DNA from 3 places in the Telluria sp. PB2R4 genome. Region 3 is predicted to be linked to each of the others. Evidence: predicted binding sites of a transcription regulator. Region 3 holds the regulator's gene; each other region holds the start of a gene.

Region 1 (10,135 bases), on a different contig from region 3:
TCAACCACGACCACGATCTGGCCCATGTGCGATGCCAGCACGTGCGCTTCGCTGGTCAGCAGCAGCGGCGGCGAATCGAAGATCACGATCCGGTCGGGATAACGGTTGGCGATCTCGGAGACCAGGCTGCTCATAGCCTGGCTGGCCAGCAGTTCGGTGGCGCGCGGGTTGCTGGTGCCCGCTGGCAGAATCGACAAGGTATTCACGTTGGTGCGCAACAGCACGTCGGCTACGTCGAGATTATCGTCGAGCAGGACGTCCATCAGGCCACGCTCGGCGGGCAGCCCGAGGGTGTTCAGCACGGACGGACGCGCGACGTCGGCATCGATCAGCAGCACGGTGTGATCCAGTTCCATCGCGATGCTCATCGCCAGGTTGATCGCGCAGAAGGTCTTGCCTTCACCCGGCAGCGAACTGGTGACCATGATCAGGTTGCCCGGCATTTCGCCAGCGACCGGCTCGCCAAAGGCGCGCCTGAGCAGCGGGCGCTTGATGATGCGGAAGTCTTCGAGCAGGGTGGTGCGTCCGCCACCGGGGGTGATCAGGCCCATGGTCTGCATGCGCTGCAGGTCGAGTTCGACTTCGCGGCCGTTACGCTGAGGCTGCGCCGATACGGCTGCCGCGGTCTCGACCGGCGGCAGCGCGGCGCTGACTGGTACTGGCGCTGGCGCCGGTGCATCCAGGGTGATGGACGCGGCAACCGGCATGAAGGCGGCGTCCTCGTCCTGCTTGGTGCTAATCCGCTTTGCGGCTTTTTCAATAATGCTCACGCAAGTTCTCCAGTGAACGCGATTACAGCGATGGTTGGATGACGAGGACCGCTATCACGGCGCCATAGGCGCCGAACAGGGCCACGACGGCCGCGCCGAACGCGTAGGTTCGCTTGGTGCGCTTGATTTTCTGCTCGTCGGTCCAGTTCATACTGATGCTGCCAAGGATAGGCAGGGCCGTGACTTCGCGCAGCTTGGCCTGGCTCATGAAGGTCGGACGGATCTGGCTCATCAGGAGAGCGACGCCGAGACCGGCCAGCAGCGCGCCCAGAAACACCAGCGTGAACAGGCGCGGACGATTCGGTCCAGCCGGCGTCGATGGTACCGTCGGCGGATCGATCACCCGGAACACCAAGGTATCGGTTGCCGAGCTGAGCTCGCCCGACAACTTGGCGGCCTCGCGCCGGCCCACCAGTTTCTCGTAGTTTTCCTTGTTAATTTCGTAGTCGCGATTAAGCTGCGCCAGGTGCGCCTCGACGTCCGGCGCCAGCGCGCTCTGGGAACGCAGGCGTGCGGCACGTGCGCTGTATTCGCCGACCCGCGCCCGGAGGGCCGCGACGCGCGCTTCTTCGACCGACAGCGCGACGTTCAACTGCTGCAGCATCGGGCTGTAATTGGCGCCAGGATCATTGCTGCGCTTGATCTTCTTGGCCGCTTCGCGCTTGCGCTCCTCGAGTTGCTCAATCAGGCGCTTGGTCGCGGCGATATCGGGATGCTCGTCGGTATATTTCATCTGCAAGCCGTCCAGATTCTTGCTCAGCTCCGCAAGCCTGCCATCGATCTCGGGATTGGCGATATCGGTTTCCTGCAGGCCGACCGGCACCGGCGTATCGCCGGCAATCTGGCGCTTGATGGCATCGCGGGCGTGTTCGGCCTCGGTCAGCTCAAGCCTTGCCGCGCTGAGCTGGTCGATGATCGCGCCCATTGCGGTGTTGTAATCGCCGCCGCCCTGTCGCGGCAACATGCCGATGTTCTTGATCTTGAATTCCTTCAGCGTATTCTCGGCCGTCGTCAGCTTTTCTTCATAGGACTTGATCTGGTCTTCGATGAACTGCACCGCCTTGTCCGAATCCTGCTTCTTGCCGCCGAAGCTGCCTTCGACGAACAGGGTCAGCAGCGATGCGACGACGTCCTTGCCGACCTTCGGATTGGGGTTACTATAGGCGATCGTGTAAATGTCGTCACGCTCGGTGCCGGTGATGCTGATGTCTTTGATCAGCTTGTCGACCATTTCCTCGTGTTCCTTCGGCGTCTTCGACTTGATGTCGAGATCGACCATGCGGATGACTTTCTCGACGTTCGGACGGCTGATGAGGGTGCGGCGCATGAAGCCGACCTGCTGCTCGACATTGGGCACCGTGGTCATTCCGGCCAGCAGCGGGGCGAGGATGCTCTGGGTGTCGACGTAAACCCGTGCTGAAGCCTGGTAGTCGTCGGGCATGCGGTATGCGGAAATCCACCCGACAATCGCTATTACCACGGACGTCAGAAGCGCATGCCAACGGTATTTCCAGATCGCTTTCAGGAAGCTGGTGATCAGGATGATTAATTCTGTCATCTATGTATCGCCTTTAGTGACCGCGCGGACAAGGCTGTCAGGCGCATCTTGTTAGCACTGTTTTGGTTTAGATTGTTTACCAATGCGAAATTGCCGTAATGCATTGACTAATGTCATATCATACATGACATATTATTGCATATTGCTACGTAATCTCAGTTTTCTCTTAACTCGGTTGCAAGATAGTGACAACTGCGGGGATGACGACGAACCACCAAATCGCGAAGTTTCCCGCGGAAAACAGTTTCCCACAGAAATGGAAAAAAAGATGTGATATTACAATCGTGCGCTTCAATTTAACAACAGATGCGGGTCCGGCTTCTGCCTGCACGCTTTATCGAATGTCACTTCTTGCTTTTCTTGGAGCAACTAGCTAGTCTCGGCGGCATGTCGCCATTCGATTTCTTCTTCATCAAGTTCACTGTTTTGGCCGCCCTTTTGCTTGCCCAGCCAGCCGTGGCCACGGCCGCCGACCTGCCGCGCACCATCGCTGCCATCAAGCCGTCGATCGTCGGCGTCGGCACCTACCAGCGGACCCGCACCCCGGCCATCCGCTTCGCCTCGACCGGCTTCGCGGTCGGCGACGGCCTGTCGATCATCACCAACGCGCATAGTATTCCCGCCCTGCTCGACACGGAAAAGATGGAAGTGCTTGGCGTGGTGGTAAAGGATGGTAAGGAGATCGCGTTTCGCCCGGCCCGGCTAGCGGGCATGGATCGCGAGCATGACCTGGCCCACCTGCGCCTGACCGGCGCGCCGCTGGCGCCGCTGACGCTGGGCGATGCGGCCAAGGTCGTAGAGGGCATGGATTTCGCGTTTACCGGCTTCCCGCTGGCCATGGCGCTGGGCATGCACCACGCGACCCACCGGGCAACGCTGGCGTCCATTACGCCGGTGGCGATGCCGGCCTTGAACTCAAGTAACCTCAATCCGCGCGTGTTAAGCCAGCTGCAAAAGACGCCGTTTGCCATTTTCCAGCTCGACGCCACCGCCTATCCGGGTAATAGCGGCAGCCCGCTGTACGACCCGGAAACCGGCGTGGTCTATGGCATTCTAAACATGGTCATGGTCAAGGGACTCAAGGAAACGGCCATTACCACGCCCAGCGGCATCACGTATGCGATTCCAGCCAGTTATATTCAGGAACTGCTGAAGGAGCAAAAAAACTAGCGGATAAAATTTGCAATTGTGCAGCTTTTCGACAAAAAGATGCATGCTAAAATAGAAACTCTTGAAAGTATAGTTACTTATCAGAATCATTATGGATGCGATGCCGCTAGCGGCCGACGCTTCCTCATCACGTTCTAAAAGGATATCCAAGTGAAGACTCTCCAACACAACCTGATCAAACTGCTGGCGTGTTCCGCGCTGGCAATGTGTGCGCTTGGCCTGAGCGGTTGCGCCTCGCGCGGCGTCAGCGCGCCGGTCGCCGAGCAGATTCCTGAACGCGATTACCGCATTGGCCCCGGCGACAACCTTTCGATCATGGTGTGGCGCAATCCGGAGGTATCGACCAGCGTCCAGGTGCGCCCGGACGGCAAGATCACCTCCCCGCTAGTGGAAGACTTGCCTGCCGCTGGCAAAACCTCGACCGAACTGGCGCGCGACATCGAAGCCGCGCTGGCGCAATTTATCCAGCAGCCGACGGTGACCGTGATGGTGAGCAGCTTCAGCGGCAACTACGACGAGCAGATCCGTATCATCGGCCAGGCCACGCGCCCGCAGACCCTGCCGTTCCGCCGCAAGATGTCGCTGATGGATGTGATGATCGCTGTCGGCGGTATCACTGACTTCGCTTCCGGCAACCGCGCGACCATCGTCCGCACAATCGACGGCAAGCAGCAGAAAATCGATGTCCGCCTGGACGACCTGATCAAGGGCGGCGACATCTCGGCCAACATCTACATGTATCCGGGCGACGTGCTGATCGTTCCTGAGAGTTTCTTCTAAAACTGTCGATTATACTTACACGCTCGGGGAAGCGCACCCGAGCCAGCGCCGGGATTCCGGCGGAAGGCCTTGTTTTCTCACGGATTTTTCCTTAATCATGCGCGACGGAACGAAAATTGCTAAGCTTACATTCGGTCGGCGCACCGTTGAGCTGACCATCATTGAGGATATGACGTGACTACCGAACAACAACAAGATGCGTCTCCCGTCGTCGCGGACGAGGATGCACAGGAAAAGATCACTGCGCGGCGCAAGTTCCTGCGCGCCGGCAGCACTGGCGTCGTCCTGACCCTGGCCAGCGGCTCGGGCATGGCGACGGTATGCACCGTCCCGTCGATGACAATGTCTGGCCCGACCATGGCCAGCCGCGGCGTGACGATCGAAAAATGCGCCGGCGGCAATTCGCCCGGCTTCTGGAAAAACCCGACCCGTACGTGGCCGCTTGGCACCTCACGCGACACCCCGTTTGGCGACATATTCCCCAGCGACGAGCCGTATGCGAGCACCAAGTTGGGGGTAATGATCAAGCAGCAAGATCCCGGCAATTATTTTGATACGCACAATCTGGGGTGTCACTTTACTGCCACATACCTCAATATCAACGCAAAACTAGTCAAGTTCATGACGGTGGACCAGCTCAGGGCGATCTGGAACGAACTGAGGACCTTTGGGGTCTACGCGCCGGTCGACGACCCGGATGTCGAGCCCTGGTCGAAAGAGCGCGTGGCGAAATATCTTGAGAGTACCTACCACGATTGACGGACGCTGAACTGGCGGCGCAGTGGCGCCTGGTCCGCGGACAGCAAATGCGCCATTACCGCTGGGACGACGAGTTTGTCTTGTTTAACAACCTGTCGGGCGATACCCACCTGCTGGGTGTGCAAGCCATGCAGTTGCTGCAGGCGCTTGCGGCGGGCGCGCGCAGCGACTCCGAGCTCGGCGCCGCGCTGACTGAATCCCTCCCCGGCAATACCACCCTGTCCGAGCTCCTCGCTGACCTCGAACGCCTGATGCTGGTCGAGCGCTGCCCGTGCTGACCCTCGCATCGCTCAACCCGCGGGAACTGCGCCGGCGCTTGTCCGGCCCCGGCTTGGATATCCGCACCGGCCCTTTCGTGGTGCGCCTGCATACCCGCATTGCCGCGGTGGTCGACAACCTGGCTCTCCTGTATCCCGATTACCCGCTCGACGACAGCGGCTTTGCCGACTTCCACATCAGCGTGGCGCGCGCGCGCGGGCTGCGCCGCTGGATCCGCCCGCAAGTCGAATTCCTGGTCGATGGCGAATCGATGTTCAGCCCGTTGCCGCTGGCGCAGGCCTTCCCGATTTTCGAATGGGGACTGAACTGGTGCGTGTCAAGCCAGGCCCACGACCACCTGGTGCTGCACGCGGCCGTGGTCGAACGCGGCGGCATGGCGGCGATCCTGCCGGCCCCGCCCGGGTCAGGCAAGAGCACCCTGTGCGCCGCCCTGGTCAACAATGGCTGGCGGCTGCTGTCGGATGAACTGGCGCTGGTGCGCCTGTCGGACGGCATGCTGGTCCCGGTGCCGCGGCCGGTCAGCCTAAAGAATGCGTCGATCGACATCGTCCGCACTTACATACCGGCCGCCGTTCTGAGCCAGCCGGTGCACGCCACCAGCAAGGGCAGCGTCGCCCACCTGCGGGCGCCGTCAGGCAGTGTCGCGCGCGCCGCCGAGCTGGCGCGTCCGGCCTGGGTCATTTTCCCCAGGTTCGAGGCCGGCGCCGACGTCGACCTGGAAGCGGTGTATGGCGCCGATACCTTTATGCGGCTGGCCGAGAATGCGTTCAACTACCCGGTGCTCGGCGCCGCCGGTTTCGATGCGCTGGCCGGCCTGGTCAACGGCTGTTCCGCCTACAGCTTCAGCTATAGCCGGCTGGACGACGCCCTGGCCACCTTCGACAACCTCGCCGCGGGCGCATGATGACCGACCTTCCTTTGCTGCTGCAAGCCTGGCGCGATCCTGAGCGGGCCTGCGGCTTTGGCCTGGCCGACTGGGACAAGCTGCTGCGCCAGGCCGGACGGGTCAAGCTGCTCCCCGCGCTAGCCGGGCTGTTCGAAGCGCGCGGACTGCTCGATCGGCTGCCGCCACAAGTGCGCGCGCATTTCGTCCGCTGGAAGGCGGTCGGCCTGCGCCACCGCCAGGGCACCGGCTACGAAGTCCTGCTGATCCAGGCGGCGCTGCGCGAACTGGGCCTGCCGCTGGTCCTGCTCAAGGGCGCGGCCTATGCGGTGGCCGGGTTGCCGCCGGCGCCGGGCCGGCTGTTTAACGACATCGACATCCTGGTGCCGAAAGCCATGCTGGGCAAGACGGAAGCCGCGCTGATGCTGCACGGATGGACTACGACCCATCAGGACGCCTACGACCAGCGCTACTACCGCACCTGGATGCACGAACTGCCGCCGATGGAAAACGTCAAGCGCGGCACCCGCATCGATGTCCACCATGCCATCCTCCCCGAGACTGCGCCAGTGCGCCCGGACCCGCGGCTGCTGCTGGCCGGCGCCGTTCCGGTCGAGGGAAAGGACGGAATACAGGTGCTGGCCCCTGCCGATATGGTGCTTCATAGCGCCGTCCACCTGTTCTATGGCGAGTTCGAGTATGGCCTGCGCGACCTGGTCGACCTGCATCGGCTGCTGTCCCACTTCGGCCGCGATCCGGCGTTCTGGCCGCAGTTGATGGCGCGCGCGCGTGCCCTTGAACTGGGTCCGACGCTGTATTACACCTTGCGCCATGCCTCGCGCCTGCTGGGCACGCCGGTTCCTCCCGCGATACTCGCAGACAGTGCCGCCGATGCGCCCTCGTCATTGATGGCCCCGATGATGGACGCCCTGTTCCTGCGCGCGATCGAGCCGGACCATCCGAGCTGCCGCCGCGCTGGCAGCGGTCTGGCGCGGTTTTTACTCTATGTGCGCAGCAACTGGTTGCGCATGCCTCCGCTGCTGCTCGCACAGCATTTGCTTCATAAAGCAATTTTTCCACCCAAGCAATCGAATGATGCTTGACGCATGTCGGAAAAGCTTACAGTTCCGCTTTCCGAATTTTTGACGACTCCCATAAGTTATTGATTTAAAACGATGTATGAGAGCTGGCCTGGAAAATGCTTAGCATATACCGTCAGACCGGAATCGCAATATCTAGCTGAGCCGCTCGGAGCAAGGGCAACACTGAAAATCAGCGTTGGCACGGTCCGAAGCCTGAAGCAAGAGTCGTAAAAAAGCGCGAAACCATCATCGAAACATTGAGCAGTTAAACACTTAGGAGATATTTAAAATGAAATCGATCAAGAAAACGCTGCTGGCCGCCGCGCTGGCCATCAGCAGCCTGCCAGCCTTCGCAATTACCGTTGGTGGCATCAACGTCGGCACCGCTGGCTCGCCACACTTCGAAGCTGCAGAAGTGTACGAGAACTTTATCGGTACCTACACCACCAGCCCGGGCGCCACCAACGTCGGCACCGGCTTCACGCCTGGCTTTGGCCCGGGCGCAGAACTGGCCGGCTATGGCCGCGTCAATTCGATCAACGGCAACCTGAACTACTGCGCCGGCGGCCCAGCCACCTGCGAGCTGACCTTCCGCTTCTACGGCTTTACCGCCAAACCGGGCGGCACGCCGAACGACATCGACTTCAACGGCGGCTTTGTTGATTTCTATGTCGGCACCGGTGCCGACGTTGACTTCAATCCGTTCCAAGCCACCGAAGCGCAGATGCTTGCACAATCAACTAATGGCACCCTGTGGCTGCGTTTGTCCGGCGCCAACTTCCTTGACCTGACTTCGGGCCGTACCGGCACCCTGCAGGCCAACGGTACCAACTTCGGCACGGGTACTGCCGACGGCGGTAAGGGAATTGGCCAACTGGACATCGTTTCCGGTCTGGCTGATGTTGTCGCTGCGCTGAACACCAACTCGGTGACCAACAACCTGGGTTGCACCCTTGGCGTCAACTGCTCCGACTTCGACCTGACCACCTCGTTCAGCATCGTTGGCGCCTCGGGCGAGTTGCCTCTCGCTGGCGTTGCCAGCGTCGCTGGCCGCGTCGCTGCGGTACCAGAGCCTGCATCGCTGTCGCTGATGGCACTGGGCCTTCTGGGTCTGGGTGCTGCAAGCCGTCGTCGTCAAACCAAGAAGTAATTCCTGCCGCGCGATAACGCGCAGCACTTTAAGCCCGTCCTTCGCGACGGGCTTTTTCTTTTTGAACGCGGCCCATACACTGCCTTTTGCGCTCACAGTCCGCGCGAAGCATGGTAGGGTTCTGGATGGAAATTAGCCAAACAATATCGACACCGATGACATCGACATTTATCACGCACGTGGCCGAGACTGGCGCACTGGCCCCTTCGGCCGACAATTGCCAGACCTGGCGGATGACATGGAACGGCCAGGTGCTTGAACTGGCTTACGAACAGCGCCACGCCGAAACGAATGTGTTTTCGGCAGAGAGCCACGCGACCCTGATGGGCATCGGCGCGGTGGCCGAGAACGTCCAGGCGGCGCTCGCCGCCAACGGCGTGGATGCACAGTGGCGCTGGAATAATGCAGGACAGCCGTATGGGTCGATCGAGATTTCCTCCACGCCTGCAGGATTTACGATACCCGACGGCCCGGCGAGGCGCCATACCAATCGCCTCGCTTATCGCAGCACGGCGCTGCCCGCCGCCCTTGCCGATCAGATGCTGCAGCAGGGCGAAGGCGCCAGCCGGGTGACGCTGCTGACGGCAAAGCAGCCCAAGGCTGAGCTGATTCGTGCTGTGCGAACCAGCTCGGAAGCACGCTTTTGCGACCGTGCGCTGCACGCGTGGCTGTTCGGCAGCCTGCGCCACACGCCGGCGGAGGTAGCCACAGGCGATGGCCTGGACATGAACACGCTGGGTCTGCCGCCAGGCGGCAAGGCAATGATGGGCTTCATGTCCGACTGGAGCCGGTTGTCGGCGCTGAACCGGCTGGGCGCCTACAAGCTGCTGGCGCGTTCGGAAGTGGGGCTCATTTCGGCCGCTCCCGCGTTGCTGTGCATTTCAGGTCCCGGCGACCGCCGCGGCGTCATCGATGCCGGGCGCCTGCTGGCGAGGGTGTGGAGCGAATTGAACCTGGCCGGGCTGGCGGCGCAACCGTATTATGTGGTCACCGACCAGATCAATCGCCTGCATTCAGGAAACTTGGCCGAGGGTTTCGACGCGAAAATCACCGGCGTCGAACAGGAAGTGCAGCGCCTGCTTGGTCTTGGCCAGAGTGAGATGCTGCACATGATACTGCGTGTCGGCTATCCGAAGGCGACACCGGTGCGTTCGCGCCGGCTGCCGTTGGCGACGGTGTTTACCGACACCACCAGCGCCTGAACCGCTACTTGGTCAGCTGGCGCTTTCCAATAGCAATGGCGAGGCGCTGCACCGGGTGGCGGTTGCCGCCCGGGCGCCAGGTACGGGTCAGCTTGTACCGGTAGGCATCGAATTGCGAGCCGTGCGGGGCTGCGCGCACCTTGCCGCGCTTTAACAGGATCTTCAGGGCCTCAGTGGCAGCGATGCCGGCGCACAGCTGGCACGCCATGATCGTCGACGGCCCGCGCCGCTCGGCGAAACTCACCGTCGACGGCACGACTAGGTAGCCGCGATGCAGACCGGCCGGGGCCAGCCCGACCACGAAGCGGATCGCCTTGTCGATCTCCGGCAGGTCGCCCCACTGGAAATACTCCTCGAACGTCATCTTCCCTGGCATGAAGTTGAGCAGCGCTGCGCCCATGCCCAGCGGCGCGACGGTAGTCGCTGGAATGCCAAGGGCCGCGCAGCGCGCAAAGGTCTGTTGGCGTATGTCGAACGCAAAGAAATCGAGTCCGTCAATGTA
Region 2 (10,135 bases), on a different contig from region 3:
CGTTTCCGCGAAGTGGCGCGCATCGCCGGGCTGGTGTTCCAGGGCTATCCGGGCCAGCCCAAGTCGAACCGCCAGCTGCAGGCTTCGTCGTCGCTGTTCTTCGAGGTGTTCCGCAAACACGATGCCGGCAACCTGCTGCTCACCCAGGCGCAGCGCGAGGTGCTGGAGCAGGAGCTGGAGCTCACGCGCCTGCGCGAGACCTTGATCGAGTTGCACGGGCGGCGCGTCGCCTTCCGCGAAGTCAAGCGCGCCACGCCCTTCGGCTTCGCCCTGATGGTCGAGCGCTTCCGCGAAAAGGTCAGCACCGAGAAGCTGTCCGACCGCGTGGCGCGCATGGTGCGCGAACTCGAAAAGGCAGCCGCGGCATGAGCGGCAGTGTGGCGGTCCGGGTGGCCGGCGAGTCGCTGCTGCTGCTGCCCGAGAAGGCGCTGTACTGGCCGCTCGAGAAGATGCTGGTCGTCGCCGACATCCACTTCGGCAAGGCCGCCGCCTTTCGTGCGCTCGGGGTGCCGGTGCCGCGCGGGACGACCACCGAGAACCTGCTCGGACTCGACGCCCTGGTCGACGCGCACGGGGCCCGCCACATCGTCTTCCTCGGCGACTTTCTGCATGCGCGCGCGGCCCACGCCAGCGCCACCCAGATGGCGATGCTGGCCTGGCGCGAGCGCCACCGCGACCTGGCGCTCACGCTGGTGCGCGGCAACCACGACCGCCATGCCGGCGACCCGGCCGCGGCGCTCGGCATCGACATGGTGGACGAGCCGCACGCGCTCGGGCCGTTCGCGTTCTGCCACCACCCCGACCTGGCCATGGGAGAGGGAGAAGCAGGCTATGCCCTGGCGGGCCACATCCATCCCGTCTACGTGCTGGCCACCCGTTTCGACGCGCTGCGCCTGCCGTGCTTCGTGGTCGGACAGGACCGCATGATCCTGCCCTCGTTCGGTTCCTTCACCGGCGGCCACGCGATCCGGCCGGAGCCGGGCGACAGCATCTATGTCACCTCTGGCGAGGCCGTGCACTGCGTACGATAACGTACCGACCCCCTGTCGTGCTGCAGAGTAAATTCTTCTCAGCTAAAGAGGTGATTCAGTATCGCCAACGAAAAGGGGGGAGAAACCATGTATTTCAGCAAGCTGATGCAGGCGGCATTCACGGCCGCGATCATGCTGGGACCAGTCCTGACGGGCAGCATCACCGCCCAGGCCCAGCAATACCAGAACAACCGCGCCTACGGGCCGGTGATCAACGGATTCAATGTGGAAGAGGTACGCCGCCTGACGCCGGGCGTGGAGCTGCATTTCGACCTGTACGGCAGCCCGGGCGGCACCGGAACCCTGCGCATCGACGGCGCCACCCGTAACGTGAACCTGACCGAAGTCGAGCCCGGCCAGTACAGCGGCACCTACACCATCGGCACCCACGACCGCATCCGTCCGGAAAGCGGCGTGACTGCCAACCTGCGCCTGGGCAACCAGGTCGCGACTAGCCTGCTGAGCGAATCCCTGTTGCAGCCGAACGCGCCGCGCGGCCAGCGCCGCGGCGAACTGGCGGCGGCGCCGGCGATCCAGCGCTTCGAGGTGCAGGGCAGCCCCGACCTGAGCCCGGGCAACGAGCTGCGCTTCACCGTCTTCGGCACCCCGGGCGGCCGGGTGGAAGTGGCCCTCACGGGGGCGCGCGGCGTGTTCTTCCTGCCGGAAGTGCGGCCGGGCGAATACGACGCCGTCTACAGGATCCGCAACGCGGACCGGATTGCCCCGGACAGCCGCGTGACCGCCACCATTCGCGCCAATGGCCGCTACACCACCTCGGTGCTGGGCCGGCCGCTGCTGGCTGGCGCGCGCGTGAGCGAGCCGCGCCAGGCGCGTTACTGCACCAACTGCGCGACCGTCGAGGCGGTCAATGTGATCGAAGTGTCGGGTAATGGCAACTACCTGGGCACGGCGGGCGGCGCCGTCATCGGCGGCCTGCTCGGCAGCCAGGTCGGCAGCGGCAGCGGCCGCACCGCCGCGACGGTGGCCGGGGCCGTGGCCGGCGGCGTGGCCGGACGCAACGTCCAGCGCAATATGAACCGCGAGCAGCGCTATGAAGTGCTGGTGCGCTATACCAATAGCGGCGCGACCCAGACGCTGCAGTACGAGAACGATCCGGGTTTCCGCCAGGGCGATCGGGTGCGGGTGAACAAGGGCGTGTTGTCGCGCGACCAGTAAGGCACGCGTTATCTACACGTAGCGTGGGCGGCTTTGCCGCCCACGCGTTCAAACCCTCTCAGCTCAGAGGCAAATCCTTTTGCTACTCATGCACTGCTTGAACGCGTGGGCGGGAGACCCGCCCACCCTACATATATCCAGATAGTCGAATCAGGCAGTTGCCAAGACCTGATCGTCACCCGGCTGTTCGCTCTCGGCCTTCTGCTTGGCCGCACCCTTGGTACGCGAGCGCGAGGGCGGCAGGCGGCGCAGGGTCTTGAGCGCTTCGGCATCCTTGATGCCGATGGTGCGCTGGTCGACGGTGATCAGGCCGATTTCATTAAAGGCCGACAGGGTGCGGCTGACCGTTTCCAGCGTCAGGCCGAGGTAGCTGCCGATCTCGTGGCGGGTCATGCGCAGGTTGAACAGCTTGCTCGAGTAACCCATGGCGGCGAAGCGGTCGGCCAGCGAAACCAGGAAGCGGGCCACCCTGGCTTCGGCGGAGAGGGCGCCGAGCATGCCGATCATGGTCTGCTCGCGCACCAGTTCGCGGCTCATGACGCCGTACATCATGTTCTCGAGCTCTGCGTGGACGCGGCCGAGGGCGGTGAGCTTCTTGAAGGGCAGCAGGATCAGGTCGCAGTCGGACAGGGCCACGGCCTCGGAGGCGTAGTGGCGGGTGTGGATGCCGTCCACGCCCAGCATGTCGCCCTTCATTGGGAAGCTCAGCACCTGCTCGTTGCCGAACTCGTCAATGAGTACGGTCTTGAGGAAGCCGGAGTTGACGATGTACAGGGTGTCGAAGGCCTGGCCGATGGTGTGGACACGCTGGCCGGTCTTGAACTGGACATGCTGGAACAGTAATTCTTCGGAAGTCACCGAGACGCTGGCCGGGATGCGGAGCAGGTCGCAGACTTCCTTGAGATTGGACCAGAGACGTCCCTGACGCTGGCGGCCAGCTTCCATGGGGGTATGCAGGGTCGGCTGAGTGACGTTGCGTTGTTCTGACGTTGGCTGGGACTGCATGCTCATCTCCAGGTAAAAAACTCAGGGTTTCAGGCGGCGACCACATTGGCGGAGCTCGAAACCGGCGCCGTGGGACGCATCGCGCCGCAGGCTGGCTCACGCTGGGACTTGGATCGCAAGCAAGTCGAAACGCTGAATTCAGTATGCCAACACGAGTTCGGTACGGATATCAGCGATGGCTGAATATGTAGGTAGGAAGGATGACGCCTTTGTAGGAATATTCTGACCCTCAAGCATCGATTAGAGAGAGAGAGGGCAGGCCGGCGGTGGTGGGAAGAGGCAGGGCGGGGACAGCGAAAGCGTCCCCCAGGAGGGGGCAAACAGCGGCACAAAATCACTAATAGTGTGTCTAAAACGCCTTAGTCCTAGGCTTTCATCGGCGACAACAAGCGGTGCGCCACGGCGTACTGGACCATTTCGGACAGCGAGGCCATGCCCATCTTTTGCATGATGCGGGTCTTGTGGGTACTGACGGTCTTGACCGACAGGTGCAGGCTGTTGGCGATCTCGGTGATCGATTTCCCGCCGACGAGGTGCGAAAATACCTCGAATTCGCGGTCGGATAGCTGTTTATGCAACAGTTGTTCGTTCGGCGCCATGATGTTCAGCGCCAGCTGCTCGGCCACTTCGGTACTGATATAAGGACGGCCCGACGCGACCTTGCGGATTGCGCCGACCAGCTGGGTGCCCGCGCTCTCTTTGGTGAGGTAACCCTGGGCGCCGGCGCGGATCGCCCGCACCGCGTACTGTTCTTCCTCGTGCATGGTCAGGATCAGGATCGACAGCTTGGGCGCTTCGCTGCGTACCTGGCGGATCAGGTCGACGCCGCTGCGGCCCGGCATCGACAGGTCGAGCAGCAGCAGGTCGAAACCGCCCTGGCGCACATGGGCCAGCACTTCGAAGCCATTGGTGGCTTCGCCGGCGATCTCGATATCCGGCGCACCATCGAGAATACGCTTGAGTCCTTCGCGCATGATCGTATGGTCGTCGGCTATTACGATGCGAATCATAGAGACATCCTTCAGGGTGAAAGCGACGGTGACCAGGGCAGGCTAGCACAGGATCGCACGGTCATTTGTCGTGCTTTCGTCATGCGGGCGCCGGTTCGCTGATCAGGCGGTGCACCAGCACCGGCTTGGTCGTGTGCGACAGCACCTTGTTGGTGACGCTGCCCAGCAGCAGCTGGCCCCAGCCGCTGCGGCCGTGCGATCCCATGAAGATCAGGTCGCAGCCTTCGTGCTCGGCGACGTCGACGATCTTCAGGGCCGCGTTGTCGGCAAACGCGGTCGTGCAGGCGTGCTTCAGGCCGGCGCCGGCGCAGGAGTGCATGATTTTCCCCATGTACTCTTCGCCCAGGCGGCGCATCTGCGCCATGTATTCTTCTTCGCTCGGGTAGGACGGCGGAATGATTTCCACGTAGACCGGATACTGATAGTCGGGCGCGACGAACAGCGCCAGCACCTCGGCGCCCATCTGTTGCGCAAACTTGACGCCGGCGCAGGCCGTATGCTGCGACACGGCCGAGCCGTCGGTGGTGATCAGGATTTTGCGGTACATGATGACTCCTCCAATGGCCACGCCATTCTGCGGTGTAGCAGGCGCGGCGGCGATTGCAAGAACGCAAACTGTTGAGCTCGATCAATCTTTGCCCGTTTATTTCGGGAAAACAACAACGTCGTGCCGAGCAAGGCCGTCGCGTTACGAAAAACAACACCTCTCTTGTGTAAACAGTCAGGAACCACGTCATTTGATTGTCGCGGAATTAAGTTTAACTGTCCATTTCGTTGCGTGTCCGTCGCCGAGATTTACCTACGGCAACCACGCTGCTACACTCCCATGCAGATTTGGACCATCCCCGATGGCCGCATTAAATACACTGACGCAACGCGTATTGCGAACTTATACACCATGGAGAAGCAGGGATTATGACTGACGCCGCTGACGATTTCGACGCATTATTCGAGGAAGTGGCTGCACAGCGCGCCAGCGCCCCCGCTGCCGCCCCGGCACCGGCGGCCGCGCCCGCGCCGGCCGCTGCCGCGGACGAGGACGACCTCGAGTCCCTGTTCGACCAGGTCGCCGCGTCGAGCGCGCCGGCAGTGGCCGAATCGGCCGCCGTGGCCGCTCCGGTCGCGGCCTCGGCTCCGGCTGTTTCGGGTGGCGCCGAGGGCGAGCACGGCATGTTCGAACGCCTCGGCGGCATCGTGCGCCTGCTGCACGATTCGCTGCGCGAGCTCGGCTACGACAAGGCGCTGACCGAGGCTTCCTCGGCCATCGTCGACGCCCAGGACCGCCTGGAATACGTCGCCACGCTGACCGAACAGGCCGCCAACAAGGTGCTGAACACCCTGGACGACGGCATGCCGGCCCAGGACCTGCTGTCGAAGCAGGCCAAGGACATGGAAAACCGCTGGGCCGATCTGTTCTCGGGCAAGCTGAGCCTGGACGAGTTCAAGGCCCTCGCCGGCGACTCGCGCCAGTTCGCGGCAAGCGTGAACGAAGCGACCGAAGCCGAAAAGGCGCGCCTGCTCGAGATCATGATGGCGCAGGACTTCCAGGACATTACCGGCCAGCTGATCAAGAAGGTGGTCAAGATCACCCAGACGGTGGAGTCGGAACTGGCGCAGCTGCTGCGCGACCACGCGCCGGCCGACCTGAAGGAAAAGCTGGCGAAGAAGGAAGTTCCGCCGCCGCCTGCGCCGCTGATGTCGGGCCCGTCGGTGCCGGATTCGGCGCTGAACCAGGACAACGTTGACGATCTTCTGGCCGATCTGGGGTTCTAATGGACGATATGCTCAAGGACTTCGTCGTCGAGGCGATGGACCTTGCGGTAAATGTTGAAGAACATTTACTGCGCCTCGAACGCGATCCGGACAACAAGGAAACGCTCAATGCCGTGTTCCGCTCCTTCCACACGATCAAGGGCGGCGCCGGCTTCATGGGCCTGCCCGCGCTGGTCGCGGCCTGCCACCTGACCGAGAACCTGTTCGACGCCCTGCGCACCGGACAGGCGCCGGTGACCCCGCTGGCGATCGAAGCGGCGCTCGAAGCCTCGGGCTTCGTGGCCGACCAGCTCAATGACCTGAACAACGGTACCCCGCCGGAAGGCCTGGCGCAGATGCCGGCAGCCCTCGAGCGTATCCTGACGGACGCGATCGAAGGCAAGGGCGCTGCCGCTGCCGCGCCGGCGCCTGCCGCCGCCCCCGCACCCGTCGCAGCCGCCCCGGTTGTCTCCGCAGCCCCGGCTGCCGTGCCGGCTGCCGCGGATAACGATGGTCTGGACTGGGTCGGCATGTACAACGCCGTGGTGCCGGCCGGCGCTGCGATCGCGGCTGCTGTGCCTGTCTCTGCGCCTGCCGCTGCAAGCGCCGCACCCGCGGCCGCCGAATCCGTGCCGGCCGGGAAGCCATCTGGCTGGGACGGCGTCGACCGCCGCCAGCACGACAAGGTGGCCGATGCGCGCGCCGCCGCCGCTCCGGCCAAGGACGAGAGCATCCGTATCGATGCGGTCAAGCTGGACGCGCTGCTGGAAGTGGCGGGCGAATCGGTGCAGGCCGCCAACCAGGCTGCCGTGCTGCTCGAGCGCCTGCAGCAGTTCAAGTTCGAAGGTCCGGCCGCAGCCCTGATGGCAACGCTGACTGAGACCCTGGAGCGCGCCTCGCGCTACTCGGCCGAACTGCAGCGCGCCACGCTGGCGACCCGCATGCAGCCGGTGGGCCGCCTGTTCCAGAAATTCCCGCGCCTGGTGCGCGAACTGGCCAAGGACCTCGGCAAGGACGTCGAGCTGACCATCGAAGGCGCCGAGACCGAAGTCGACCGCGTCGTGGTGGACAGCCTGTACGACCCGCTGGTGCACATGCTGCGCAATGCGCTCGACCACGGTGTCGAGTCGCCGGAAGAGCGTGTCGCCGCCGGCAAGCCGGCCAAGGCGTTCATTTTGCTGAAAGCCTGGCAGGAAGCGAACAGCGTCATGATCGTGCTGCAGGACGACGGCAAGGGCATGGATCCGGTCCGGCTGCGTCGCAAGGCGATCGACAAGGGCCTGATCGGCGAGAACGGCGCGCCGAACGACGACGACGCCTACCAGCTGGTGTTCCTGCCGGGCTTCTCGACCAAGGAAGTGGCTTCCTCGGTCTCGGGCCGCGGCGTGGGCATGGACGTGGTCAAGACCGCGGTCGAGAAGAACCGCGGCGCGATCCGCATCGACTCCTCGTTAGGGCACGGCACCAAGTTCGCCATCCGGCTGCCGATCGAACTGTCGATCGTCCCGACCATGCTGGTGTCGACCTCCAGCGCCTCGCTGGCGCTGCCGATGGCCGTCGTCGAGCGCGTGGTCGAGCTGCCGGAAGAGTTCCAGTGCGTGGGCGGCGCCCCGGTGCTGAAAGACCAGGGCCGCCCGCTGCCGGTGCGCTCGCTGGCGCTGGCGCTGGGCTACGAAGCCTGCTCGGAACGCGTCGGCATCGTCATCAACGCGCCCCAGCCCTATATCCTGGCGGTGGAAGCGGTGGACGGCACGGCCGATCTGGTGATCAAGCCGATGACCGCGCTGTCGGTCGAGGGCATCACCGGTACCGCGCGTTCGGCCGAGGGTGAACTGGTGCTGGTGGTGGGGCTGTCCTTCCTGATGGATGGGTGCCGCAGCAACGTGCGTTTGGCCGCATAAGTAGTTACCGCAGTGCGCAAAGCGGGGATTGTTTCCGCTCTGTGACAAAAGCGCATACAAAAGCCTGAGCAAGCCTGCTCAGGCTTTTTTTATTTGCATCTGAGCTTGTCTATACAAATATTATTTGCACATTTTCCGATTGATTAGCAGAAAAATGCGTTGCCCCGGCTTGGTGCGGCAGTGCACAATTATGGCATAATCAAAAACCGTCCCTGCGCAGTCAGCCATTCCTGGGGGGCGCCTTCACCGGATAGACCATGCAAAAAACGCTCTACGACAAACTGTGGGATTCCCATGTCGTGCGTGCCGACGCCGATGGCACCACAGTCCTCTACATCGACCGCCACCTGGTGCACGAAGTCACCAGCCCGCAAGCCTTCGAGGCGCTGCGCGAAGCCGGCCGCGGACTATGGCGCACCTCCGCCAACCTGGCGGTGGCCGACCACAATGTGCCGACCACCGACCGTGCCCACGGCATCGCCGACCCCACCTCGCGCCTGCAGGTCGAAACGCTGGACGCGAACGCGAAAAGCTTCGGCCTGACCTACTTCGACATGAACGACAAGCGCCAGGGCATCGTGCACGTGATCGGCCCGGAGCAGGGCGCGACCTTGCCCGGCATGACCGTGGTCTGCGGCGATTCGCACACGTCCACCCACGGTGCATTCGGCTGCCTGGCGCACGGCATCGGCACCTCGGAAGTCGAGCACGTGCTGGCCACCCAGACGCTGCTGGCCAAGAAATCGAAGTCGATGCTGGTGCAGGTCGACGGCGACCTGCCGCCGGGCGTGACCGCCAAGGACATCGTGCTGGCCGTGATCGGCAGAATCGGCACCGCCGGCGGCACCGGCTACGCCATCGAATTCGGCGGTTCGACCATCCGCGCGCTGTCGATGGAAGGCCGGATGACGGTCTGTAACATGGCGATCGAAGCGGGCGCACGCGCCGGCATGGTCGCGGTGGACGACACCACCATCGATTACGTCAAGGGCCGTCCGTTCTCGCCCAGGGGCGAACAATGGGAGCAGGCGGTCGGCTACTGGCGCACCCTGCATACCGACGACGGCGCGCAGTTCGACACCGTCGTGAGATTGGACGCATCCGAGATCCGCCCGCAGGTCACCTGGGGCACCTCGCCCGAGATGGTGACCTCGGTCGACGGCCGCGTGCCGGATCCTCGCCTCGAGACCGACGCGGTGCGCCGCGGCGCCATCGAAAAGGCGCTGGCCTACATGGACCTGGCGCCCAACACCCCGATCGACCAGATCCGGATCGACAAGGTCTTCATCGGCTCCTGCACCAACTCGCGCATCGAAGACCTGCGCGCCGCCGCCGATGTGGTGCGCGGCCGCCAGCGCGCAGCCAACGTCAAGCTGGCGATGGTGGTGCCGGGCTCGGGCCTGGTCAAGGAGCAGGCCGAGCGCGAAGGCCTCGACCTCATCTTCAAGGAAGCCGGCTTCGAATGGCGCGAGCCGGGCTGCTCGATGTGCCTGGCAATGAACGCCGACCGCCTCGAGCCGGGTGAGCGCTGCGCCTCGACCTCGAACCGCAATTTCGAAGGACGCCAGGGACAGGGCGGCCGCACCCACCTGGTGTCGCCCGCCATGGCGGCGGCGGCGGGCATCGCCGGCCACTTTGTCGACGTACGCGCACTCTGATGCGTTAATGCAGATTTAACCCGTAACACCGAAACAGGAAATCATGAAAAAAGTAATCGCTCAAGTCGTTGTCACCTCGCTCGTCGCTCTCACCCTGGCAGGCTGCAACACCATCTCCGGCATCGGCCGCGACGTGCAGAAGGTCGGCCAGGTCGTTACCGGCGCCGGCGGCAAATAATAGTTAAATACCTTACAAGGAGCCGGAGCGAGCATGGATAAATTCACCGTACACGAAGGCGTGGTGGCGCCGCTGGATCGCGCCAACGTCGATACCGACGCCATCATTCCGAAACAGTTCCTGAAATCGATCCGCCGCACCGGCTTCGGCCCGAATCTATTCGACGAGTGGCGCTACCTGGACCATGGCGAGCCGGGCCAGGACTGCAGCGGCCGCCCCGTGAACCCGGACTTCGTGCTGAACCAGCCGCGCTACGCCGGCGCCTCGATTCTTCTGGCTCGCAAGAACTTCGGCTGCGGCTCCTCGCGCGAGCACGCGCCCTGGGCGCTGCAGCAGTATGGCTTTCGCGCCATCGTGGCGCCGAGCTTCGCCGACATCTTCTTCAACAACTGCTACAAGAGCGGCCTGCTGCCGATCGTGCTGG
Region 3 (10,135 bases):
AGTCGAAGACGGAATGATCGAGAACGTGTACCGGCTGCAGGTGATGAACACGACCGAACAGGCACAGCGCCTGCGCATCACGGTGGACGGCATCGCCTCGGCCAGGGTCGCGGGCGACGAAACGATCGAGATCGGCGCGGCCAGCACGCGCGCCGTGCCGGTGCGGGTGCGCATCGCGGGCGGCGACGGCCATCCGGGATCGAACCGGATCGCCTTCACCCTGGCCTCACCAGGCAGCGGCGCGCTCCAGGTAACGGAAGAAGCGGCATTCATCGTGCCGAAATAAGGAAAACGACATGGAAGCACATCTTTCCCTCCAGCCCGCCGCGCCCTGGTACCGGCACCGCTGGCCCTGGCTCCTGATGATCGGCCCGGCATGGGTGCTGGTCGGCGGGGCCGTCATGACCTGGCTGGCGATGAGCCGCCCGGACGCGATGGTGGTGGGCGACTACTACAAGCAGGGCAAGGCCATCAACCAGGAACTGCGCCGCGACCGCGTGGCGAGCAGGCTGGGCCTTGCTTTTGATGCCGCCCACGACGCCGCCGCCGGCCGTATCACGGGCAGCCTGCGCAGCCACGGCGCGCCGGTGCGCGCGCCTTTCCGCATCCGCCTCGCGCACCCGACCCAGCCGGGACGCGACCGCGTGCTGGAAGCGCTGCCGGACGGGGAGGGGCGCTTCACGGCTGCGGCGCCCGCGCTGGAGCCGACGCACTGGCAGGTGGTCGTCGAAGGCGGGAGCGGGGCGGGCGCCTGGCGGCTGGCCGGCAGCTGGAGTCCGGCGAAGCAGGACCAACTGCGTATCAGGGCGGATTGAGCCTGCCGGAGGACATGACCAGGACAAGGCCGGCCGTCAGGGCGATCAGGACGGCAATCGCCGCCGCACCAAGCAGGAGTGGCACCCGCCAAGGCCGCCGTGGGTAGCCGGCGCCGTGCAGCGCAGCGACGTAGCGCACCTGGGCATGGCCCGAGCGGACGTACCAGGCCGCCAGGAAGGCGAGGCTGACGGAATGCGGGATGCCGACGTCCCGCTCCAGCGCCGCACCAAGCAGCACGATGAGCAGGCTCACCGCATGCAGGCCGCAGCTCATCGCGCACCAGGCCCGGGCTTCCTTCGCCCGTTCCTGCTCGCCGAGCCGTTCCCAGTTGCGCATGTGGAGCCAGGCGCCGAAGGCCGGTGACAGCGCCAGGCTCCAGAGGGCGGCGGCCGCCGGGTTCCACAGGGCGATGTCACGGCGCACGGACGCGGGGCGGGCGTGGGATGGTGCGAACGTCGTGTCCATGTTTCCTCCAGCAACAATACGCTGGGGAAATCTTAAGCGTTCTCGATAGCGTGAGCTTGACATGGGGCAGGTACGGGAGAAAACCTGCTATCGTGTGAACGCTCGCCACTCTTGCATTGTTCGACACCATGTACCCCCTTACCCTCCACGCCGACAAGGCCTTGTCAGGCCAGGGCCTGGTCTTCGAAGGAAGCAGCGTCCGCGCCGTGTTCAGCTTTGCCGGCACGCCCTTGCCGTCGCAGTTCTACGCCGTGCCCGTGTTCGACTGGACCATCGGCGAACGCAGCGTGCAAAGCGCCAGGGCAGGCGCGCAGTTCGGCGAATCGTCGGACGACTACACGACCGCGCAGATCGACGTGGGCCGGGCGATCTCGGCGCGGATGCAATTGCATTTCAACGAGGTGGCGTACACCGCCGCCAGCACCCGCCCGTTCACCGTGGTGAACGTCAACGACCTGCCGACCGGGACGATCCGGATCGAAGGCGACACCCGCAGCGCGGGAAGCGTGCTCACCGCCGTCGGCACCATCGCGGACGAAGACGGCATCGGGGCGCTCAGCTACCAGTGGCGCGCGGACGGCCAGCCCATCGCGGGCGCCACCGGCGCCACCCTGGCACTGGGGCAGGGCGAGGCCGGCAAGGTCATCACGGTGGTGGCGAGCTACATCGACGGTTTCGGCCAGGCCGAATCAGTGGCCAGCGACGCCGATCCGGAGGCGAAGCACGTCAACACGCCCGGCAGCGTGCGCATCGACGGCAGGCTTGCGGCCGGACAGACCCTGCATGCCGGGCTGGCCGATCCCGACCATTCCGGCAAGGTCTACTACCAGTGGCAGGTGGCCGACGGCGCCGGCGGCTACCGCGATGTCGAGGGTGCCTGGGGCAGCGACTTCACGCTCGGCGCCGACGCGCCGGCTGCGGTGCGCGTGCTGGCGGCCTACGCCGACCGCTACGGCGTGGTGGAAGCGCGGGCCAGCGCGATCGGCACCGACGGCGCCGATACCTTGCGCGCCGACGCCGACAACGAGACCGTCATGGCGCTGGGCGGCGACGACATCATCGGCCATCTCGGCCGCGGCCACCGGATCGACGGCGGCGCCGGCCTGGACACCTTCGTCACCCACCACATGCGCTACCAGTTCTGGCAGACGCGCGAGCTTTCCGGCCAGTGGGCGGTGGCGGACATCATCTTCGCCGGCGATCCGATTCTGCTGACGAACGTCGAGCGCGTGCATTTCGCAAACGGCGGCGATGGCGTCGCGCTCGACTATGCGGGCCATGCGGGCCAGGCCTACCGCCTGTACCAGGCCGCCTTCGACCGCGCGCCGGACAAGACCGGCCAGGGCTTCTGGATGAACCGCCTCGACATCGGCGTGAGCCTGGGCGACATCGCCGCGGCCTTCGTCGCATCGAGCGAGTTCAGGGAGCTGTATGGGGCGAATCCGACGAATGCCGGGATCGTCGCGAAGTTCTACGAGAACGTGCTGAATCGGGCTCCGGACGCGCAGAGCCAGTTCTGGGTCGATGTCCTGGACAGCAAGCGGGCGACGGTGGCCGAGGTGCTGGTCGGCTTCAGCGAGAGCGCGGAGAACGTCGCGGCGCTGGTCGGCGTGAAGGAAACCGGGATCGACTTCACGCCTTACACCGGAAGCTGAATTTAAAAGGAGCCGTAGCCCGCGGCCGCGCGGTAGCCCGCCACCACGCCGACCGTCGACATGCCTGATAGAGGCAGGTGCAGGCAGCCGCCGCCGCCGCCCCTTGATCTAGGCGGGACCTCAGTCAGCCTTGAAACCGCGTCCGGTCGCGGCCCAGTAGATGCCGCCGTACAGGTGGTGCAGGAAGAGCGGGTCGCGGTAGGTCGCGGCGATATGCCCCAGCGCCGTGTAGAAGGCGCGGCCGCCCTCGTAGGGCTGGTACCAGCTGATGGGGTGGAAGGCGCCCATGCCCTTGCCCTGTTTGGTTTCGGGGCGATAGGTCGACTCGTCGACGCTCAGCAGGTAAGTCAGCTTGCCGGAAGTGGCCGGGCCGAACTCGTACCATTCGTCGGTGAACAGGGTGCGCGGCGCGAAGCGTTCCATGCCGGGAAAGTTGCGCTCGCGGACCTGCAGCACGGCGGTCTGCACCGCCGGGTGGGTGCGGAACATGTGGCCCACCATCTTCGTGTACCACGGCCAGTCGTACTCCGTATCGGAGGCGCTGTGCACGCCCACGAAGCCGCCGCCCTTGCGGATGTAGCGCTCGAAGGCGGCCTGCTGCTTGTCGTCCAGCACGTCGCCGGTGGTCAGCAGGAAGACCACGGCCTGGTATTTCGCGAGTTCGGCATCGTTCATCACGCGATTGGGATCGGCGGTCCAGAACACGTCGAAGTCGTGCAGTTTGCCGAGTTCCTGCACGGCGCTCACGCCCGCATGCACGGCGTCGTGGTGCCAGCCTGCGGTCTTGGTGAACACCAGCACCTTGAATTGTTCGGCGTGAGCGATCGGGGCAGTCAACAGGGAGGCGGCCAGCAGGCTGGACGAGATGAAAGAAAATTTCATTTTATTGTTTGCGTTGAAATATTATTTCGGCACCGGCCGGCGGCCGCTCGTCGCAATCGAACTCATCCAGATGAGCGGCGGCCCAGTCTAACATCGGGCCAATCACGTGTCTGTACATACTGAACGTGCATTGTTGGTTAGACCTTTTCCATGTTAGATTCCTCCGCGGAAAACACGGCGCCCGGCGCCGCCACCCTGTACATATAACGAGGAAACGAGACCACGATGCCATCCTTCCGCCAGCGCAGCCTGCGCGCCACCATCGGCGCCCTGTTCATCCCCGCCGCCATTGTCGTGGCGACCCTGCCGGCTGCGGCGCAGGCGGCACCTGTGGCGCAAGCCGCCGCCGCCAAGCCGAACAAGGCCTTCGATACCTGGGCCGAGAAGTTCGCCGAGGACTGGGTCCGCGCGAATCCGCAGGGCGCGACGTCGACCCAGTACTTCAGCGGCGCGGAACAGGCGAAACTGGACCGCGAGCTGACCCCGCTGACGAAGGCCCACCGCCAGAAGGTGCAGGCCCTGGCCCGCAGCGGCCTGGCGCGCCTGGACAAGTGGATGGCCGGCCCGCTCGACCAGGGCCAGCGTACCTCGGCCGCCGTCATGCGCTGGACGCTGCAGAACGCGGTCGCCAACGAGCCGTTCGAGGACCATTCCTTCATCTTCTCGCAGTTCAGTGGTGTGCAGGTCGGCCTGGTCAATTTCATGACCACCACCCACCCGCTGCGCAATCCGGCGGATGTCGACAGCTACCTGGCGCGCCTGGAGCAGGTCGGCACCCGCATGGACGAAGCGCTGGCGCGCGCCCGCGATGCCGCATCGCGCTCCCTGATTCCGCCGCGCTTCATCCTCGAGCGCGCCCAATTCCAGGTCGACAGCTTCCTCAAGCCGGCGCCGAGCGAGAACGTGCTGGTCACCTCGCTGGCCCAGCGCACCGAGAAGATGGCAGGCCTCACGCCGGACGCGCGCAAGGCCGCGCTGGCGCGCGCCGCCCGCATCGTCGAGGAGCGCATCAAGCCGGCCTACCAGCGGGTGCAGGCCTTCATGGCCGACATCCACCCGCGCACCGGCGACGTGGCCGGCATCTCGCGCCTGCCGAACGGCAGCGCGGCCTATGCGCGCGCGGTCGAGAACTTCACCAGCACCAAGCTCACCCCGAACGAGATCCACGAGATCGGCCTGCGCGAAGTCGCGCGCATCGAAGGCGAGATGGACCGGCTCCTAGCATCGCTGGGCCTTGCCGAGGGCGGTATCGAAGCCCGCATGAAGCAGCTCGATGCGCGCTTCCAGCCGAAAGGCGAGGGCGACCCGCGCCCGGCGATCATCGCCAGCTACGTCGAGATGGTGAAGGACGCCGAGCGCAGGAGCGCGCCGCTGTTCAACCTGAAGCCGCGCGCCCCGGTCGAAGTGCGCCGCGAGCCGCCGCTGACCGAACCCTCGGCCGCCGCGCACTATTCGCTGCCGGCGCCGGACGGCACCCGCCCGGGGATCTTCTGGGTGCCGCTGCGCGGCCCGAGCTTCGACATGATCCGCATGCGCAGCCTCGCTTACCACGAGGCGGTGCCGGGCCACCACTTCCAGCTGGCGATCCAGCAGGAGCTGACCGGCATTCCGAAATACCGCAGCCAGCGCATCTTCAGCGGCGGCAGCGCCCACTCCGAAGGCTGGGCGCTGTACACCGAGCGCCTGGCGGTGGAGCAGGGCTGGTACGAGGGCGACGTGCCCGGCCTGCTGGGGGCACTCGGTTCGGAACTGTTCCGTGCCCGCCGCCTGGTGGTCGATACCGGCCTGCATTCGAAAGGCTGGACCCGCCAGCAGGCGATCGACTACGGCATCGGCGCGCAGGAAGTCGAGCGCTACGTCGCCTGGCCGGGCCAGGCCAACGCCTACATGATCGGCATGCTGCGGATGATCGAGCTGCGCGAGAAGGCCAGGAAGGAATTGGGGGACAAGTTCTCGCTCGCCGGCTTCCACGACCTGGTGCTGGGCGCGGGCTCGGTGCCGCTCGACGTGCTGGGCGAGCTGGTGGATGGCTGGATCGCGAAGCTGAAGCAGGCCTGAGCCTCAGGACGGCGGCATCGATTTGCATCGCGATGCCGCCGCGCCGGTTGCCCGGGGGCGCATTTGCTCCTACACTGCTCGCGCGCAGCTGTATTTCATGACCTTCTTCCACAGGAGCACAGCATGGAAACACAAGAAATCTACCGCGGGCGGCTCATCGACCACATTCAATTGGTGGTGCGCGACCTGCCTGCCTCCCGCAGGTTCTACGGCGCCGTGTTCGAGGCGCTGGGCATTCCGCTCGGCGGCGCCGGCGACGATTACTTCTGGGCCGACGAACTGTTCGTCTCCAGCCGCGCCAGCCAAGCCGCGCAAGGCGTGCTGACGGGACGCCACCACCTGGCCTTCCAGGCACGCGACCGCAAGATGGTCAATGCCTTCTACTTTGCGGCGCTGGCCGCCGGCGGCAGGGACAACGGCCGGCCGGGCGAGCGCGCCTACCACCCGGGCTATTACGGCGCCTTCGTGCTCGACCCGGACGGGAATAATATCGAAGCGGTCTACCACGGCGAGGCGAAGCAGAGCGCGCCGTACGTGCGCATCAGCTTCTGACGGCCGCTGCAGTCGCCGGCGCAGGGCGCGGCGAAAAAGCCGCTATACTGCGCCGACCATGCGCATCCAGCTTTTCTCCGACCTCCATCTCGAACGTTACGCGGGCTTCATTCCGCAGATCCGCGCCGATACCGACGTGATCATCCTGGCGGGCGACATCGGTTCCTACCAGTCCGGCTCGCGCCTGACGGATACCGATTTCGGCCTCGGGCGTTTTTCGCCGAGGTCCTCTCCGCTGCGGCCCGGCGCTTCGCAAGCGCGGGTGCTCTACATCCCCGGCAACCACGAATTCGACGGCCTCGAATTCGAGGAGGCCTACGCGCGCCTGCGCGCCACCTGCGCACGCCTCGGCATCGAATGGCTGGACCGCGAGACCTTGATGATCGGAGCGGTGCGCTTCATCGGCACTACCCTGTGGAGCGATTTCGACGCGCTGGCGCTGCAGGAGCAGGACCTGACCAAGCAGCTGCAGCGCCGCGACAAGGCCTTCCGCGCGGCCAACTACTACCTGTCGAAGAACACGACCCTGAAGAACGGCGAAAAGGTGCTGGCCGAGGGCATCCGCGCGATGTCGCTGGACTGCCAGGCGTGGCTGCGCGGCGCGCTGGCGGCGCCTTTCGAGGGCCGCACGGTGGTGGTGACCCACTTCGCCCCCAGCCTGCTCAGCGCCGACCCGCGCTATGGCCTGACCCCCGGCACGGCGGGCTTCTGCAATGCGCTCGACGCGCTGTTTCCCCAGGCCGACCTGTGGATCCACGGCCACCTGCACTGCGCGAACGACTACATCACCAGCGGCGTCGAAGCGGGCCGGCCCTGGTCCTGCCGCGTGGTGGCCAATCCGCTCGGTTACCTGAGCAAGGGCGAGCAGGAGGCCTTCCGTCCGGAGCTGGTGATCGAGATCTGAGCACGCACGGTGGGCGCCGGCGCCGGAAAATACGTCCGCCCGCAGCAGTCCCGACGCCAGGACGGCGGCACGGAGCGCGACGAGCCGTCCTGGCGACGCCCCAGGTTCAGCCCATCGGGCTGCAAACGTCGGTGCCGGCAGCCAGCGCCTTGAGCTTGACCGGGTCGAGCAGGGTGACTTCGCGCTTGTCGACCTGCAGCCAGCCCTGTTTCTTGAAGCGCGACAGCAGGCGGCTGATGCTTTCGATGGTGAGTCCGAGGTAGTTGCCGATGTCCTCGCGCGACATGCGCAGCTGGAAGCTGTTCGGCGAGTAGCCGCGCGCCGCGTAGCGCGCCGACAGGTTCACCAGGAAGACGGCGAAACGCTGCTCCGCCCGCATATTGCCGAGCAGAAGCATTACGTTCTGTTCGCGCGTGATTTCCTGGCTCATGATGCGGTGGAAGTGGCGCAGCAGGGCCGGGACCTGGCCGAACAGCTCTTCCAGGCGCGAGAACGGAATCTCGCAGACTTCGCTGTCCTCGAGCGCCACGGCGTCGCAGTGGTGGGTGCCGCTGATCGCGTCCATGCCCAGCAGTTCGCCGGCCATCTGGAAACCGGTGATCTGGGCTTCGCCGGCGGCGTTCACCTGGTAGGTCTTGAAATGGCCGAAGCGCACCGCGTACAGGTTGCGGAAGGGTTCGCCCATCGCATACAGGCGCTCGTCGCGTGCGAGGCGGCGGCGCCGTCCGATGATTTGGTCGAGGCGGTTGATGTCGGCGTCTTCCAGCCCCATCGGCAGGCACAGCTGGTGCATGCTGCAGGCGCCGCAGCTGGTCTTGAGGGCCTGGATGCTGACCGGCGCTGTGCCAGGGAGCGACATGGGTTGGTTCATGGCGTGAGAAGAAAATGCGGACGCAGCCATTATAGACACAGGCCGGGTCCGCGGCGTTCATTTCCCAGAGATAAGTAGGGTGGGCGGGGTAATTGCGGGCAATGCCCGGAATTACGTACGCCCACGCGTTCAATATTCCCGTGAATAGACGCTACATCCATTCCAGGACGATCTGAACGCGTGGGCGGCATCGCCGTCCACCCAACACAGGGCGGTTACAGGTGATGCCGGTGTTCCGCCTTCTTCCGGTAGTACTCCTGCCGGCCCTTGGCCTGCACGGTCGCGGCGATCTGCGCCGCCTCCAGCGCCGCCGCCTTCACGGTCGCGAACGCGTCACCATCCGCCTTCAGGGCCTCGACGGCCTGCAGCGACTGCGCCGTGCCGGCCAGCGCCAGGCCGAAGGTGGCCGACACCGCCAGCTCGGCTGCCAGGGTGTCGAGGCCTGGCGCCACCACGCCCTGGCCGGCGTTGGCCGCCATGGCTGCCTCGGCGGGGGCCTGGGGCGCCGCCAGCGCACGCGCCACGTCCCTGTCGCCCGCCACCTTTGCCAGGAAGTCCAGCGCGGCCTGGCTGCCCGACTGGTTGGCCAGGTCGCCCAGGCGCAGCAGCGCGGTGTTCTTGGCATTGAACACCGCACGGCCGGCAAGCGGCTTCTCGACGAAGTCGATCAGCGGCTGGACCGCGATCGCGCTGCCGATGTAGCCGAGGGTGGCCACGACCTGCACCAGGAACTCCTCGTGCTTCCCGGGCTCGTTCACCAGCCAGTCGAGCAGCAGGCGGGCGTCCTTCTCCGTGTACTGCGAGGCCAGCTCGTCGGGCACGCCTTCGACCCAGTGCTGGGAGACGAAGTCGCGCACGTCGGCAGGCAGCGGGATGCCGCCCACGCCGCAGGAGCAGCCGCCGGCGGGCATCACCTCGCCGGTGATGGCGAGCGGGCCGGCCAGGAAGGCCGCCGACTCCCCGGCGTTGACCACGTCGTGGTCGGTGCCGACCGACGGGTACATGACCGCGCGCAGGTCGTCGGTTCGATGGCCGAGGCCGCAGTTGTGGCCGTACTCGTGCACCCAGATCAAGCCTTCCTGGTTGGCGGTGAAGCGCACCGCCGCCACGTTGACGATGGTGCTGCCGACCGGGGCGCAGCCGATGATGCTGTCGCCGGGGCCGCCGCACCAGCGGATCGCCTGCACGACCTTGACCCCGCTGCCCGCGTTCAGCAGCGCCGTCAGGTCGGCCGCCGTCTGGATCGTGCCGGGGACGTTGCTTGGGAGCAGCCGTACCGCGCCGTTGCGCACGAAGCGGACCGGGGTGGCGACATCCGGCCCGGTGTCGTCGTTCTGCAGGATCGTGCCCATGTCGGCCAGGATCCGGTCGGCCTCGGCCTCGCTCAGGGCCACGCTGCTGTGGCGGTGCACCGCGACCGACACCGTGCGCAGGCCGGGTGGCGCCACGGGCGGGTTGACGATCAGGTAGTCGACGTAGAGCGAGATGTCCGCGCTCCACTCGATGTTGACCCAGATGTCGACGCCGTTCCAGCGCGAGGCGACGTTGTGCAGGGTGTAGCGGGCTGCGCCGATGAACTTGCCGGCGTTCGGTCCGCCCGGCACGCCTTCGCCCACCGCCACGAACACCTGCGAGCCGGGCTGGATGACATCCCAGTTGAGCCGCAGGATCCATTGGCCGCGGCGCGCTCCCCAGTCGTGGCGGTAAGTGAAGCCGGTTCCTTGCAGGGCGGGCTGCAGCCCGTCCTTGCCGACGGTGGCTTCGGCAATGGCCCAGGGGCCCTTGGTGTCCGAGGAATCCGCGCGCTCCGCCGGGTCCTGGCGGGCCAGGGTCAGCGCGGCGTTCCGGTCAAGACGATCGTTTGGTGACATGGTGTTCTCCTCGGATGCTCAGGGATTGATGATCAGGTAGTCGGCGTAGAGCGAGATATCC

The links. Region 3 encodes FNR, which switches genes on or off when oxygen is low (the NO sensors DNR and NnrR bind a similar motif). Its sites were predicted from a motif close to TTGATNNNNATCAA; they were not measured.
Region 1: the regulator FNR is predicted to act here: its motif matches at 2,432-2,445, upstream of AC56LU_RS07870 (XrtA system polysaccharide chain length determinant).
Region 2: the regulator FNR is predicted to act here: its motif matches at 4,841-4,854, upstream of AC56LU_RS09150 (universal stress protein).

Annotation. Positions count from the first base shown of each region.
Region 1 covers NZ_JCASIC010000003.1:387,734-397,868, forward strand. The annotation lists gene AC56LU_RS07865 (XrtA-associated tyrosine autokinase) at 1-770, opposite strand, end outside; gene AC56LU_RS07870 (XrtA system polysaccharide chain length determinant) at 793-2,328, opposite strand; gene AC56LU_RS07875 (S1 family peptidase) at 2,635-3,498, shown strand; gene AC56LU_RS07880 (XrtA/PEP-CTERM system exopolysaccharide export protein) at 3,703-4,278, shown strand; gene AC56LU_RS07885 (hypothetical protein) at 4,453-5,037, shown strand; gene AC56LU_RS07890 (HPr-rel-A system PqqD family peptide chaperone) at 5,034-5,315, shown strand; gene AC56LU_RS07895 (HprK-related kinase A) at 5,309-6,220, shown strand; gene AC56LU_RS07900 (nucleotidyltransferase domain-containing protein) at 6,217-7,302, shown strand; gene AC56LU_RS07905 (PEP-CTERM sorting domain-containing protein) at 7,571-8,431, shown strand; gene AC56LU_RS07910 (nitroreductase family protein) at 8,557-9,633, shown strand; gene AC56LU_RS07915 (ThiF family adenylyltransferase) at 9,638-10,135, opposite strand, start outside.
Region 2 covers NZ_JCASIC010000004.1:159,876-170,010, forward strand. The annotation lists gene AC56LU_RS09125 (ligase-associated DNA damage response DEXH box helicase) at 1-369, shown strand, start outside; gene pdeM (ligase-associated DNA damage response endonuclease PdeM) at 366-1,031, shown strand; gene AC56LU_RS09135 (outer membrane lipoprotein) at 1,119-2,207, shown strand; gene AC56LU_RS09140 (Crp/Fnr family transcriptional regulator) at 2,358-3,152, opposite strand; gene AC56LU_RS09145 (response regulator) at 3,578-4,222, opposite strand; gene AC56LU_RS09150 (universal stress protein) at 4,302-4,769, opposite strand; gene AC56LU_RS09155 (protein phosphatase CheZ) at 5,138-5,995, shown strand; gene AC56LU_RS09160 (chemotaxis protein CheA) at 5,995-7,875, shown strand; gene leuC (3-isopropylmalate dehydratase large subunit) at 8,133-9,533, shown strand; gene AC56LU_RS09170 (hypothetical protein) at 9,577-9,711, shown strand; gene leuD (3-isopropylmalate dehydratase small subunit) at 9,745-10,135, shown strand, end outside.
Region 3 covers NZ_JCASIC010000011.1:187,512-197,646, forward strand. The annotation lists gene ccoG (cytochrome c oxidase accessory protein CcoG) at 1-286, shown strand, start outside; gene AC56LU_RS18255 (FixH family protein) at 297-815, shown strand; gene AC56LU_RS18260 (hypothetical protein) at 802-1,281, opposite strand; gene AC56LU_RS18265 (DUF4214 domain-containing protein) at 1,410-2,936, shown strand; gene AC56LU_RS18270 (ThuA domain-containing protein) at 3,057-3,818, opposite strand; gene AC56LU_RS18275 (DUF885 domain-containing protein) at 4,044-5,876, shown strand; gene AC56LU_RS18280 (VOC family protein) at 6,000-6,428, shown strand; gene AC56LU_RS18285 (metallophosphoesterase) at 6,487-7,332, shown strand; gene fnr (fumarate/nitrate reduction transcriptional regulator Fnr) at 7,439-8,191, opposite strand; gene AC56LU_RS18295 (hypothetical protein) at 8,419-10,074, opposite strand; gene AC56LU_RS18300 (hypothetical protein) at 10,093-10,135, opposite strand, start outside.